2 regions of the Amycolatopsis sp. NPDC047767 genome follow, and region 1 is predicted to be linked to the other one. Evidence: riboswitches for the same ligand, from Rfam matches in the RefSeq annotation. Region 1 holds a riboswitch; the other holds the start of a gene.

Region 1 (7,253 bases):
CCCAGCCATCGACTCCGCGGCGTCCATGCGGTCCTCGCAATCGGTTTCGGCTGTCCTTCCGCGGGCGCCATTGAACCACGGAACCCACGCCCGACATGGGCATCCGGCGCGGCGCGTCACGGTCCGATCCAGGTGTATCAGACGGGTCCGACTAAACTCGCTGCTCGTGACCGTCCACCCCATCCGCATCGCCGGCGATCCCGTGCTGCACCAGCCGACCCGTGAGGTCACGGAGTTCGACGAGCAGCTGCGCACGCTGACCGAGGACATGTTCGAGACGATGTACGCCGCCGAAGGCGTGGGTCTCGCGGCCAACCAGATCGGCCTCGACCTGCGCCTGTTCGTCTACGACTGCCCCGACGACGAGGGCGTCGAACACCGCGGCCTGGTGGTGAACCCCCAGCTGGAGACCTCCGAGATCCCCGAAACCATGCCCGACCCGGACGACGACTGGGAAGGCTGCCTCTCGGTCCCCGGCGAGTCCTACCCCACGGGCCGCGCCTCGTGGGCGCGCGTGACCGGTTTCGACGTGACCGGCTCGCCCATCTCCGTCGAAGGCACCGGCTACTTCGCCCGCTGCCTGCAGCACGAGACCGACCACCTCGACGGGCACCTCTACCTCGACCGCCTGGTGGGCCGCCACGCGCGCGCGGCGAAGAAGATGCTGAAGAAGAACAAATGGGGCGTCCCGGGCCTGAGCTGGCTGCCCCCGAAGGACGAGCCGGCTGAGGCTTGAGTCGTTTTGTCGATGAGTCTCCCGGTCCTGGGTTGGGGCCGGGAGACTCATCGTTTCAGCGGTTCATCACCCCAGGAAGTGCTCGCTGCTTCGGCGGCAGGCTGCTCGACCGGGTGGTTCTGCGCGACCGACCTGGCCAGGCGGATGTACTGCGCGTGGGTCCAGGCCGGTGGTGTGGCCGAGGCCGTCGGGGTGCCGGGGGTGCGGCCGGGTGAGCCCGAGGGTAGGTGGGGGCTTCCCGAGGTGAGTTGCTGGGGGCACACGCGGCTGGTCGCGCCGGAGTGGTACAGATCGCGGGACGCCGTGATCGGCAATGAAGACGGGGCGGCGCGGACCGTGGAAAGGTAATCGCGCCAGCCGCGGGAGTAGTCGGCGGAAATCGCGCGGAAACTGCGGCTGGCGGAATCCTGGGGATTATTCGTCGCCGCAGCGGCGGACGAACCCATGCCCAGCGCCAAAGTCAGGTGCCGGGAACGCACACCGTCGGCGGTCGTTTGCCCGGCAAGGACGACGTTTCCGGCGGTGGCACGCGAATACGAAACCAGTTTTTACGACGCCAGCAATTGCGTTGCACCATCCGAAACGCCGGCGTATCCGACGGACGTCCGCGAAAACGCCGGAGCGGCCGCTGTGGCACCGTCGGAAGCCGACGCCACCGCGGCGGCAGCGGACGCCGAATCGTCACTGCCGTCGTTGGTCAGGTCCGGGTCGGCCACGGCGTAGAGCGAGAGCGGCCGCCCGGTCAGCGACGTCCAGCAACCGCACGCTCGGAGTCGACAAGTCGGGGTAGCAGACCTCCGACATGCGCCCGCCCTGCAGCGTGAACCACACGTCGCCGGCGCGGTCGCGGGCCGTGCCGAAGCCCGTTTTGTCCGCCGGCAGCCAGCTCGGATGGGTACCGGCCCACCTGGCGCGTCACTCTGAGCCGCCGAGGCGGCCGGGACCGCGCTCATCGCCAAGACTGCCACCAAACCCGGTGAGCAGGACTTTCCGCAACGGGCCACCCCCAAAGTCGTCAAAGGTGATCGTCACGTGAACTCCTCGCGGCCGCATGCTCCGATCCGGTGAAGAACACACCGGTCGACAAGTCGCCTTGTGCTCGCGTGATCCGCCGTGGCATGGTCGAGGGACAACCTCATAACCAACGCGGGAGCTCGCGCCTTGGCGGGCTGAGAGGGCGGCTGGTGTCTGTCTGTGGACACCCGGTGCCGCCGACCGCATGAACCTGACCGGGTAATGCCGGCGTAGGGAGTGAACGTCGTTGACGACGCTGGAGAACGAGCCTGCCATCACGCCTTCCGTGACCACGGGGCCGATCACCGGTTCGCACAAGGTCTACCACCGCACCGAGTCGGGCCTGCGGGTTCCGGCGCGGCGCATCGACCTGTCGAACGGTGAGCACTTCGACGTGTACGACACGTCCGGGCCGTACACCGACCTGGACGCGAAGATCGACGTCCACAATGGACTTCACCCGCTGCGCGCGGGCTGGGCCGACGGCCGCGCGCACAACACCCAGCTCGGCTGGGCCAAAGCCGGCGTGATCACGCGTGAGATGGAGTTCATCGCCGCGCGTGAGCGGTGCTCACCCGAGTTCGTGCGCGACGAGGTCGCGCGCGGGCGGGCGGTGATCCCCGCCAACCGCAAGCACCCGGAGAGCGAGCCGATGATCATCGGCAAGAAGTTCCTGGTGAAGATCAACGCCAACATGGGCAACTCGGCCGTCTGGTCCTCAGTGGAGGAAGAGGTCGACAAGATGGTGTGGGCCACCCGCTGGGGCGCCGACACGATCATGGACCTGTCGACCGGCAAGCGCATCCACGAGACGCGCGAGTGGATCGTCCGCAACTCCCCCGTGCCCGTGGGCACCGTGCCGATCTACCAGGCACTGGAGAAGGTCAACGGGGAGCCGGAGAAGCTGTCGTGGGAGGTCTACCGCGACACGATCATCGAGCAGTGCGAACAGGGTGTGGACTACGTCACCGTCCACGCGGGAGTGCTGCTGCGCTACATCCCGCTCACCGCCCGTCGCGTGACCGGCATCGTGAGCCGCGGCGGCTCGATCATGGCCGCGTGGTGCCTCGCGCACCACAAGGAATCGTTCCTCTACACCAACTTCGAGGAACTCTGCGAGATCCTGCGCAAGTACGACGTCACGTTCTCCCTCGGCGACGGCCTGCGTCCCGGCTCGATCGCCGACGCCAACGACCGCGCGCAGTTCGCCGAGCTCGAGACCCTCGGTGAGCTCACGCACATCGCGCGCGAGCACGACGTGCAGGTGATGATCGAGGGCCCCGGCCACGTGCCGATGCACAAGATCAAGGAGAACGTCGAGCTGGAGGAACAGCTCACCGGCGAGGCACCGTTCTACACCCTCGGTCCACTCGCGACGGACATCGCGCCGGCGTACGACCACATCACCTCCGCCATCGGCGCGGCACAGATCGGCTGGTACGGCACGGCGATGCTCTGCTACGTCACGCCGAAGGAGCACCTCGGCCTGCCCAACCGCGACGACGTGAAGACCGGCGTGATCACCTACAAGATCGCCGCGCACTCCGCCGACCTCGCCAAGGGCCACCCCCACGCGCACGAGTGGGACGACGAGCTGTCCAAGGCCCGCTTCGAGTTCCGCTGGAACGACCAGTTCAATCTGGCGCTCGACCCCGACACCGCGCGCTCGTACCACGACGAGACGCTGCCCGCGGAGCCGGCGAAGACCGCGCACTTCTGCTCGATGTGCGGCCCGAAGTTCTGCTCGATGCGGATCACCCACGACGTGCGCAAGTACGCCGAGGAACACGGGCTGTCCACTGTGGAGGCCATCGAGGCCGGCATGGCGGAGAAGTCGGCCGAGTTCGGCGAGCAGGGCAACAAGGTCTACCTCCCGGTCGTCGGGCAGTAGCTCCACCAGCAATCAGAGGCAGTAGTCATGACCGAAACCCCCCGCACCGCCCTCACCATCGCCGGATCCGACTCCGGCGGTGGTGCGGGCGTGCAGGCCGACCTGCGCACGTTCTTCGCCCACGGCGTCCACGGGCTCGTCGCGCTCACGGCCGTCACGGTGCAGAACTCGCTCGGCGTGCAGGGCTTCACCGAGATCCCGGCCGACGTCGTCACGGCGCAGATCAAGGCCGTGGCCGGCGACATGGGCGTGAACGCGGCGAAGACCGGCATGCTCGCCACGGCCGACATCATCCAGGCCGTGGCGAAAACGCTTGACGAGGTCCACATCGGACGCGACACGGACACCCCGTTCGTCGTCGACCCGGTGGCCGCGTCGATGACCGGTCACGCGCTCCTGCGTGAGGAGGCGCTGGAGGCCATCCGCACGGAGCTCTTCCCGCGCGCCACGCTGATCACGCCGAACCTCGACGAGGTGAGGCTGCTCACCGGCATCACGGTCACCGGCGCGCAAACCCAGCGCGCGGCGGCGGACGCGTTGCTGGAGTTCGGATCCCGGTGGGTGCTGGTGAAGGGCGGGCACCTGTACGAGGCCGAGGACTGCGTGGACCTGCTCACCGACGGCACGGACGTGCTGGAGCTCAGCGGCGTGCGCATCGACACCGACAACACCCACGGCGGCGGCGACACGATGGCCTCGGCCATCACGTCGTCGCTCGCCAAGGGCGCCGACGTGCCGACGGCCGTGACCGAGGCGAAGCAGTTCATCGCACGCTGCGTCGCCGAGGCCTACCCGCTCGGCGCCGGGGTGGGGCCGGTGTCCCCGTTCTGGCGGCTGGCCGACTGAGCGGCCACACTGGACCCGTGACCGACGACGCCGCCGCCCGCGCTTTGTGGGCCCAAATGCCTTTGGACCTGCAGTTCGAGGTCGACCAGCTGGTCTCGGCCAACAAACCGGCCGCGGCCCTGAAGGTGATCCGGAAATGGGGCCTGGACCCCAAACCGGGCATCGCCGAGAGCAGGGCCGTGACCGACTACCGGAAAAGCGTGCTGAAGCCACCGCCGCGCTTCTCCTGAGTCCGAACTGGACGTTCCGTGCGGTACGGGAGGAAAACCCCCGGACCGCACGGAATCAGTTCACAGGGCCGAGTGAGCGCGTGTCGTAGGTGCTGCGCGCGTCGCGGATCCGGTCGAAGTTCGACTGCGACCACGTGCTCAGCGCCACCAGGTGGGCGCTGACCTCGGCGCCCATCGGCGTGAGCGCGTACTCCACCGTCGGCGGCGTGGTCGGGAAAACCTTGCGGCTGACGAAACCGTCGCGTTCGAGGTTTCGCAGGTTCTGCGTGAGCATCTTCTGGCTGATGCCGCCGACGGCGCGGCGCAGCTCGCCGAAGCGGTGCGGCCCCTGCTCAAGTACGCCGAGCACGAGCGCGGTCCACTTGTTCGCGAGCAGGTCGAGCACATCGCGGCAAGGGCAGCTCTTCAGGTAGACGTCCCAGGATCCGTGCTGGTCACAGGTGGTTTCCATCAGGTACCTACTTTACCGGAAAGTGCCTTCTGGCGAAAAGTGACCACCTCACCCAGCATAGGGGGCAACCAACCGGAAGGAGAGACCCGAAATGCGCGTGGTGACCCAGCGGGAGTTCGGCGGCCCGGAGGTGCTGCGGGTGACCGAGACCGACCGCCCGGCGCCGGGCCCGACCGAGGTGCTGGTGCGCGTGCACGCCGCCGGCATCAACCCCGTCGACTGGAAGTCGCGGGCGCACCCGGTGTTCCTGGGCGAGCCCCCGTACACGCTGGGCTGGGACGTGTCCGGCGTCGTCGAAGAGGTGGGTTTCGGGGCCACCGGCGTGAAACAGGGCGACGAGGTGCTCGGCATGCCGTGGTTCCCGCGCGAGGCCGCGGCCTACGCGGAGTACGTGACGGCGCCGTCGCGCCAGTTCGTGCGCAAGCCGGCCGGGCTGTCGCACGCGGAGGCGGCCGGGTTGCCCCTGGCGGGGCTCACGGCATGGCAGGCGCTGGTGGGCGTGGCGGAAGTCCGGAGTGGACAGCGGGTGCTCGTCGACGCGGCGGCCGGCGGCGTGGGCCACCTCGCCGTGCAGATCGCCAAGGCGCGTGGTGCGTACGTGCTCGGCACGGCCAGCGCGGCGAAACACGATTTCCTGCGGTCGCTGGGTGTGGACGAGCCGATCGACTACCGGGACGAGAACGCGACGCCGGCGGATCTCGACGTCGTGCTCGGGCTCGTCGGCGAGGACAGCGATCTGCGCTGGCTGCCGGCGCTGAAGGAGAACGGCCTGCTCATCAGTGTCCCCAGCGGAGTCGGCGAGAGGGCTCAGGAGAAGGCGGCCCAGCGGGGCGTGCGGACGGCGCCGATCCTCGTGGAGCCGGACCGCGTCGGGCTGCTCGGGCTGGTGGAGCTCGTCGAGGCCGGGAAGCTGAAGGTGCACGTGGACCAGACGTTCCCGCTCGAAGACGCGGCGAAGGCCCACGAGGTGGGCGAAGGCGGCCGGGTCACCGGGAAACTGGTGCTCACCGTCTGATGTGGACGCACAATGGCCCCTCGCCTGGCGAGGGGCCATTGTGGACTGTCCAGGTGGAACTCAGCCGCGGGTGTCGACCTGCGGCAGCACCGTGGTCAGACCCGTCCAGTCGGACGTCACCACGGAGGCGTGCTGCGCCGCCAGCTCGGCCACGCGCTGGTTGGCCTGGTCGACGGTCGGGTTGTGGTCGTCGATGGCCGGGGCGACGTTCTGGCCGTCGGTCATCACCACGTAGTAGTGGTTGTCGTCGTACCAGCCCGGGCCGGTCTGCGTGACCCACGCGTTGGCGTCGCCGTCGAAGACCACGAACCACGGCTTGAGGTTGGCCGCGTACTTGTCACGCGGGTCGCCGCCGACGGCGCCGTGGACGGTCGGGAAGATCTGGACGTCACCGAGCTTGCCCGCGTTCTTCTGCGCCAGCAGGTAGTTCGCGTACTCGACGTCGGTGTGCAGCGTGTCGGTGGGGTTCTGCTCCTCCACCGTGCCCGGGATGATCTCGGTCATCACCTTGCCGTGCAAGGCGTCCACGGTGGGCCAGTTGTCGGCCTTGGCCGCGTCGTCGAGCGTGGCGTAGCTGCCGAGGAGGTCGGCCGGCTTGAAGACGGCGCCGCCGAGGTGGGCGCGGAAGGCCGCGTCGAGCTCGTCCGGGCCCATGCCGGTGTTGTCCGAGAAGCCGGTCTTCATCTCGAGCTTCAGCGTGAGCGGCGTGTGGTCCGGGTGGGCCGCGAGCCAGATGCGGATGTCGTCGAGGCAGTACTCGAGGTTCTTGTTCGTGCCGCCCTTGTACAGGTCGGCGGTCGTCGACGCGGCGACGCAGTTGTTGCTGTTGCCCAACGGGTTCGAGTGGCTGACCTTCCACTCGTGCGTGATGAAGTCCGGCCACACGTCGAGCTCGATCAGCGACGAGCCGTTGTCCAGCGCCTGCGCGAGGAACGGGTACGCGGCCGGGTCGTAGGTGTTGTGCACGCCGACCGTGGTCACGTGCGAGAGTTTCGGACTGTCCGCGTTCGCCACGGCTGCCCCGGACAACGAGGCGGCGACGAGCGCGCCGACCGTCACGACCACTGAAG
Region 2 (7,253 bases), on a different contig from region 1:
CTCGCGTCGGCCGTGAACAACGCGCTGGTGCTGCCCATCGCCGCGCTGACGATGACGCTGGCCCTGCTGCTTCCGCTGGCCTCGGCCATGGCCGGCGCCGACGCGCTCGCGGGCGAGGCCGCCCACGGCACGTTGCGCGCGTGGCTCGTCGCTCCCGTCAGCCGTGGCCGGCTGCTGGTGGTGAAGGCCATCGGCGTGGCGGTGGTGTGCGTGGTCGCGGTGCTGGCCATGTGCGTCACGGGCGTGGTGACCGGGCTGATCATCAACGGCACCGGATCGCTGTTCACGCTGTCGGGCACCACGCTGTCGCTCGGCGCGGCGCTGGGCCGGATCCTGCTGGTGGCGGGCTGGATCGTGCTGCAGCTGTGGGCCGTCGGCGCGGTCGCGCTGGCTGTGTCGAGCTGGACGGAACACCCGATGCTCGTGGTCGCCTCCGTGTTGGCCGGCGACATCGTGTTCACGATCCTGGGGTTCCTGACCTCGCTCGACTGGCTGCACCCGTTCCTGCTCACGCGCAACTGGGCCGAGGCCCCGACGGAGATCCTGCAGGACCCGATCGGCGGCTCGATGCTCAGCGAGGGCGCGCTGCGGGCGGCTTGTTACATCGTGGTCGGCCTGTCCCTGGCTTACGGGCGGCTCGCCACGCGCGACGGCTGACGGGGGTTCAGCCGACGACGGCGATCCCGTCCGGGTCGAGTTCGAGCCGGACGGGATCGCCGGCACGCAGGTCCGCCGTCACGGGGGCGACGGCGTCGACGGTGTCCTTATCGGAAGGGCCGTTTTCGAAATAGTCCTTTTCGGACAGTCGCACGACCAGCCGGAGGTGCTCCCGCCGGTGCACCGCGGCCGTCACCTCGCCGGTCACGCCGGTTTCGGCCACGCGCAAGGCATGCGGCCTGAGCCCCAGACGCACCGGACCGTCTTCGAGCTCCGGGAGCGCGACGTCACCGAGACCGGTGTGCACCACGCCGCCCGCGGCCACCCCGTCGACGAACGACGTGGCGCCGAGGAACTTCGCGACGTCGTCGTCCGCCGGGTTGCGCCACACCGACCGCACGGCGCCTTCCTGCCGGATCTCGCCGGCGTCGAGGACGGCCACGCGGTCGGCGAGCGTGAACGCCTCTTCCTGATCGTGGGTGACCAGCAGGGCGGTGATCTTGCTGCGCCGCAACAGGTCCGCGAGATCGATGGCGAGCTGCTCGCGCAGCCCCGCGTCGAGGCCGGACAGCGGTTCGTCGAGCAGCAGCAGCCGCGGTTCGGGCGCGAGGGCGCGAGCCAGGGCCACGCGCTGCGCCTGGCCGCCCGACAGCTCGGTGACGCGCCGGCGTCCGAACCCCTTGAGCCCCACCAGTTCCAGCAGCTCTTCGACGCGGGCCCGGTGTTTCGTCTTGGGGATCCCGTGCATGCGCAGGCCGAACGCGATGTTCGCGGCGACGTCGCGGTGCGGGAAGAGCTGGCCGTCCTGGAAGACCAGCCCGAATCCGCGCCGGTGCACGGGCACGGTGGCGAGGTCGGTGCCGTCCCAGCTCACCGAGCCCGACGTCATGGGCTCGAGGCCGGTGATGGCACGCAGCAGCGTCGACTTGCCCGAGCCGGACGGGCCGAGCAGGGCGAGCACCTCGCCGTCGGCGATGTCGAGGCGCGCGTCGCGGACCGCCGCGAACGAGCCGTAGTGGACCGTGAGGTCCCGCACCGTGAGCGCCATTCAGAACTCCCCCACCGTGCCGTGCCCGCGAACGGAGCCGAAGCGGTCGATCAGCGCGACGGCCGCGACCGTCACGACCATGAGCAGCGCGCACGCGGCGTACGCCATCTGGTTGTTGAGCTCGCCCGGGCGCGAGATGAGCGTCGCGACGGCGACGGGCAGCGTCGGCGCGTCGGGGCGGGCGAGGAAGCTCGTGGCGCCGAACTCGCCGAGCGCCACCACGAAACCGAACCCGGCGGCCGCGACGAGCGAGCGCGCGGTGAGCGGCAGGTCGATCTCGCGCCACACGCGGGCCGGGCTCGCGCCGAGCGTCGCCGCGGCCTGGCGCAGCCGCACGTCGACGGCGCGCAGCACCGGCAGGATCATCCGCACGACCAGCGGGATGATCACCAGCGCCTGCGCGAGCGGCACGAGCAGCGGCGACGTGCGCAGGTCGCCGGGCAGCGCGTCGAGCGTCACGAGGTAGCCGAAGCCGACCGTCACGGCGGAGACGCCCAGCGGCAGCATCAGGGCGGCGTCCATCGTCTCGCCCATGCCGCGGGCGAGGCGGCCGGGTGCGCGCCGCAGGGCGACGAGCACGACGCTGGCCAGGACGCCGACGGCCATGGCGAGCAGCGTCGCGTCGGTGGCGGCGGCGAGCGAGTTCTGGGCGGCGACCCAGCCGGAGACCTGCAGCGCGTCGTCCGTGCCGGTGCTCGCGAGTGCGCGGAAGCCGGCGAGGCTCCAGCCGTCCGGTGTGGACACCGACTCCAGCAGCAGCGCGACGATCGGCGTCATCAGCAGGGCGATCACGACCGTGGCCGCGCCGACCGTCCACCATTCGCCTTTTCTCGGCCGCCGGGGCGTGGCCTGCTTGAGTTTCACGGCGTTCTCACGGCGGCGCCGGGCGATCGCGCCCAGCGCGAGGGCGGCGAGGACGGCGGCGAACTGGATGAGCGACAGCGCGGCCGCTCCGGAGAGGTCGAGCAGGTCGACCGTGCGCAGGTAGATCTCGGTCTCGAGCGTGCGGTAGCGGCCGCCGCCGAGGATGAGCACCACGCCGAAACTGGTGGCGCAGAAGAGAAAGACGACCGCCGCGGCCGACGCGACGGCCGGGCCGAGCGCGGGCAGCGTCACCGTGCGGAAGGCCCGCCACGGCGAGGCGCCCAGCGCGCGGGCGGCTTCGGTCGCACGCGGGTCGAGGTGGCTCCACAGCCCGGCGACGGTCCGGGCGACCACGGCGACGTTGAAAAACGCGTTGGCCAGCACCAGCGGCAGCACACCGCCGTCGGGCCACAGCGCGCGGAACGCGAGCCCGACGACCACCGTGGGCAGCACGAACGGCACCAGCACCAGCGTGCGCGCCAGCCCGACACCCGGCAGCTTCACGCGCGCGAGCACGTAGGCCACCGGCAGCCCCGCGACCACGGCGACGACTGTCGACGCGGCGGCGCTGACCAGCGTGAACGCGGCGAGCTGCCACGTCTGCGCGTCGGCCAGGACCGTGTCCACGCCGCCGGCCGAGAAGCCGCGGCCGAGGATCGCGACGACCGGCCACGCGAAGAACACGACCAGGAACGCGACGGGCAGCAGGCCGAGCAGCGCCAGGCCCGCCGTGCGCGCGGTCTGCGCCGGCGTTACGCGCCCATGAGCGAGCGCCATTCACCGATCCACTTCTCACGGCCGGCCTGGATCTGGTCGGCGGGCAGAGTCGCGGGGTCCTGGGGCAGCGGCGCGGCCGCGGCCCAGCCGGCGGGCAGGTCGACGCCCTCGCGGGCCGGGTAGACGTACATGTTGGCCGCGACCGTCGTCTGGAACTGCTGCGACAGCAGGAAGTCGACCACCTTCTGGGCCTGCGGCACCTGCTTGGTGCCGGCGAGGACGCCGGCGTACTCGATCTGGCGGAAGCACGTGTCGAGCAGCGCCTTGGTGCGCGGCTTGCCGTCGTCGCCGATCTCGGCGGCCGGCGAGGACGCATACGAGACCACGATCGGGCGCGGGCCCTTGCCCGAGGAGCCGGAGAAGTCCTTGGTGTAGGCCTCTTCCCAGCCGCTGTCGACCTTGACGCCGTTGGCCTTGAGCTTGGCCCAGTAGTCGTGCCAGCCCTGCTCGCCGTACTTCGCCACGGTGCCCAGCAGGAACGCCAGCCCGGGCGACGCCGTAGCGGGGCTCTCGGCGACGGTGAGGTCCTTGTACTTCGGGTCGGCGAGGTCGTCGTAGGTCTTGGGTTCGGGCAGGTGCTTGCTCGCGAAGTAGGCGGGGTCGATGTTGACGCAGACGTCGCCGACGTCCACGGCGCTCAGGCGGTGCTGCGGATCCGCGGAGTACCGCTGCGGCCCGCGGTCGGCCTCGGGGCTCGTGTACGCCTGGAACACGCCCTCGCCCAGCGCGCGCGAGGCGAACGTGTTGTCGACGCCGAACGCCACGTCGCCGATCGGGTTGGCCTTGGTGAGCACCAGTTTGTTGGTGAGCTCCCCCGCGTCGCCCGATTTGAGGATCTTGAGCTTGATCCCGGACTGCCGCTGGAACGCGTCCAGCACGTCCTGCGGCGCGACGAACGAGTCGTGCGTGACGAGCGTGACCGTCGGGGTCTGCTGGGCGTCGCCGCCCGAGCTGCCGCCGGACAGCGAGCACGCGCTCGCCAGCGCCGTGACCGTGGCCAGGCCCAGCACCGTGCGTGCGGTCCGCGGAATCATCTGCCCTCCTTGCGCCGATGCGGGGAGAGCAGCCCTCCCTGCGCCGGCATGATCCGGAATCAGGTGCGAACGGTCGCGGGTCTCGGGCACCCGCCTCTCAGCCCGGCTGCACCGGACTCCCGTGGCAACCGTGCAGCGTAGCCCAAACGGGTTCACCATTGGACACATGGCGCAACTACTGAGCGACTCCGAGATCTCATCGGCCCTGGCCACCGTCCCCGACTGGCGCCGTTCCGGCGACTCCATCACCCGTACGGTCGACCTCCCGTCCTTCCCGGACGCCGTGACCTTCGTGGTCCGCGTCGGCTACCTCGCCGAAGCCGCCGACCACCACCCGGACATCGACATCCGCTGGCGCACCGTGACGCTAACCCTCTCCACCCACTCCGCCGGCGGCCTCACCTCGAAGGACTTCGCCCTCGCGGCCCAGATCGACTCCCTGTGATCTGCCCGACCCCGGCGACACCTCCCGCGGGCTGACACGTCCCCTCTTCGTACGGACTTCCACGGAGGGGACTTTCATGACCCAGGCGATCATCGTCGGCACCACCGCGTTCACCCTGATGGTGGCCTCCGCCGCCGCGGTCCTGTGGCGCACTTTCCGCGCCCATCGTGATCTCGACCACAGGCCGTAACACCACCCTTGATCAGCGCGCTATCCCAGCGGAATCCGCCCACCCCGCCCCGCTAGGACCCGCGATGAACAACTCGCCCACTGCCCTCTCCGCCACCCAGCGCGCCTGGATCACGCTGTTCGCGACGTCGTTCACGCTGGCGGCTTTGGTGGTGCTCGGCCTGCTGGGCTGAGCGCTTCTTTTCACTCTCCGAAGCACGCGGCGCCCGACGAACATCGGGCCGCCTCGAAGAGGTACTCCGCCCCCCGATTTCGTGAATTCGGTCCGCACCTTCACCAGACCCGGCGAATCAGCACCCGAAACGCCCAGTTTTGGCTAAGGTGGTTCTTTCGTCGGCTCCTGACGCCCGCCGACGAGGCAGGACTGGACATTGCGAAGCCCGAGGGGGGACCTCGACATGCCCGACTTCACCGTCGACATCGGCGGTTTGCAGGCGCTCGGCAAGAATCTCGACCACGTCGGCGAGAACATCGAGCAGGCCACCAAACGCATGGAGGACATCGGCCCCGATTCGATCGGGCCGGACGACCTCGACGAAGCGTGTGCCGACTTCACCTCGGACTGGTCCGGCGGGCTGAAGAAGATCAAGGAAGCCGTCACCGGCATCAAGGGAGGCCTCGACAACGCGGTCCAGGGTTATGCCGAACTTGAAGAAAGCCTCAAGAGCTCACTCCAGCGCATGGCCGCCAAGGTCGAAGAGGCGACCGCCGGATGAGCGACGCCGACTACCCGGCTCTCCGGTTCGACCCGGCGCGCGGCAATGTCAGCACAGTTCGTGAACTGGCCCGGCAGATCAAGGACACCGCCACCTACACGGACGAAGCCTACAACGTGCTGAAATCCATCCAGGACAAGAAAGACGTCTGGACCGGCGACGCCGCCGAAGCGTTCGCCGGCAAGCTCGACCAGCTACCCGAATACCTCGACAAGGGCCAGAAATCGCTGACGCTGGCGGGCAAAGCCCTTGCCGATTGGTCCGACCGGCTCGACGCGCACCAGCAGAAAGCAAAGCAGCTGGAGGAGGAGTGCCGGAAAGCTCTCGGGGACGCCGAGGCGAAGAACTCCGCAGCCGAGTCCGCCCGCGACCTTGCTCTGCAACAGCCTGACAACGCCACGATGCACAACGAGGCGGCGGACAAGATCAGCGCGGCGAACTCCGCTTGGGCCAGGGTGGACGATCTCCGCAGGCAGGCCGAAGACGTACGCGATGCCTGGGAAGACGACGCGGACACCTGCGCGGACGCGCTCAAAGACGCCGCGGAGGAGGCTCCCAAGGAGTCGTTCTGGGATTCGCTCGGCGGCATGTTCGACGACATCGGTGGATGGTTCAAGGACCACCTCGGCGATATCGGGGACATCGCCGGCATCGTGTCCGCCGTGGCGGGTGCGTTGGCGTTCATCCCCGTCCTGACCCCGATCTGCGGTCCGATCGCGCTTGGTGCCGGCGCCGTCGCGCTGGCCGCACACGGCGCGGACATGGCGGTCAACGAGAAGTACGACGACCCGAACGCGTGGGTCTCACTCGGCGGGGACGTCGTCGGGCTGATCCCCGGCATCGGCGCGGTGTCAAAGGGATTCAACGCCGCTGGTGACGCCGTCGCCGGCGTCGACCGCCTGGTCGACGTCACCAGGGCAGGTGGCGCGCTGAGCACTGCGAGCGACGCCGCGGTGGCGGGCGGACGCGCGTTCGCCGACGAAATGCCGCGAGTGATCAGCGAGATGAAGGACCCGAGCCGGGCCGCACAATGGCTGGCGGACAAGGCGATGGGCACCGGTGCGCTCACCGACCCCGCGCTGACGCAGAACGTCGCGAAGGCGTTCGAAGGCGGAACCAACGTCGCCTTGCAAGTACCGTCGGCAGCGGGCCTGTTCGACACGCACGACGCCACGACCGACGCCAAGAACGCAGCCGGCTGGGGCGGTTTGGCCACCGGCATCCTGACCGCGAGGTGAGCATGGGAATCTCGGACCTGCTCAATCCCGGACGCACCGAGGCACAGCTGGCCTTCAAGGTGCCGGAACAGTTGCACGAGATCGACCTGACGGAGAATCCGGAGATCAGGATTCGGCGAACGTACGACCGGCTCCGTGCATCGTTGCACGGGCTCACCGAGCGGCAGGCACTGCATCTCGCCTACAGCCAGGAATACCTGATCGCCGAGCTGAACGACCACGGTGGCGTCTACTTCGGACTGTGCTGTGCCCGGTCCGAGACCGACCCCCACCGGATCGTCACCG

The links. Region 1 has a riboswitch for thiamine pyrophosphate ahead of thiC (phosphomethylpyrimidine synthase ThiC). Riboswitches for the same ligand answer to the same signal wherever they lie in the genome.
Region 2: another riboswitch for thiamine pyrophosphate. It lies ahead of AB0878_RS14255 (thiamine ABC transporter substrate-binding protein); the one in region 1 lies ahead of thiC (phosphomethylpyrimidine synthase ThiC).

What each region holds. Positions count from the first base shown of each region.
Region 1 is NZ_JBEYSJ010000013.1:129,746-136,998, reverse strand. It holds gene AB0878_RS23860 (DUF3263 domain-containing protein) at 1-27, opposite strand, end outside; gene AB0878_RS23855 (peptide deformylase) at 167-736, shown strand; partial or broken gene AB0878_RS23850 (hypothetical protein) at 784-1,452, opposite strand; gene AB0878_RS23845 (hypothetical protein) at 1,418-1,618, opposite strand; TPP riboswitch at 1,873-2,004, shown strand; gene thiC (phosphomethylpyrimidine synthase ThiC) at 1,998-3,641, shown strand; gene thiD (bifunctional hydroxymethylpyrimidine kinase/phosphomethylpyrimidine kinase) at 3,669-4,487, shown strand; gene AB0878_RS23830 (hypothetical protein) at 4,505-4,717, shown strand; gene AB0878_RS23825 (helix-turn-helix domain-containing protein) at 4,773-5,168, opposite strand; gene AB0878_RS23820 (NADP-dependent oxidoreductase) at 5,260-6,183, shown strand; gene AB0878_RS23815 (phosphatidylinositol-specific phospholipase C domain-containing protein) at 6,244-7,253, opposite strand, start outside.
Region 2 is NZ_JBEYSJ010000006.1:283,096-290,348, forward strand. It holds gene AB0878_RS14240 (ABC transporter permease subunit) at 1-657, shown strand, start outside; gene AB0878_RS14245 (ABC transporter ATP-binding protein) at 665-1,705, opposite strand; gene AB0878_RS14250 (iron ABC transporter permease) at 1,706-3,346, opposite strand; gene AB0878_RS14255 (thiamine ABC transporter substrate-binding protein) at 3,322-4,380, opposite strand; TPP riboswitch at 4,398-4,513, opposite strand; gene AB0878_RS14260 (4a-hydroxytetrahydrobiopterin dehydratase) at 4,547-4,825, shown strand; gene AB0878_RS14265 (hypothetical protein) at 5,413-5,730, shown strand; gene AB0878_RS14270 (putative T7SS-secreted protein) at 5,727-6,968, shown strand; gene AB0878_RS14275 (hypothetical protein) at 6,971-7,253, shown strand, end outside.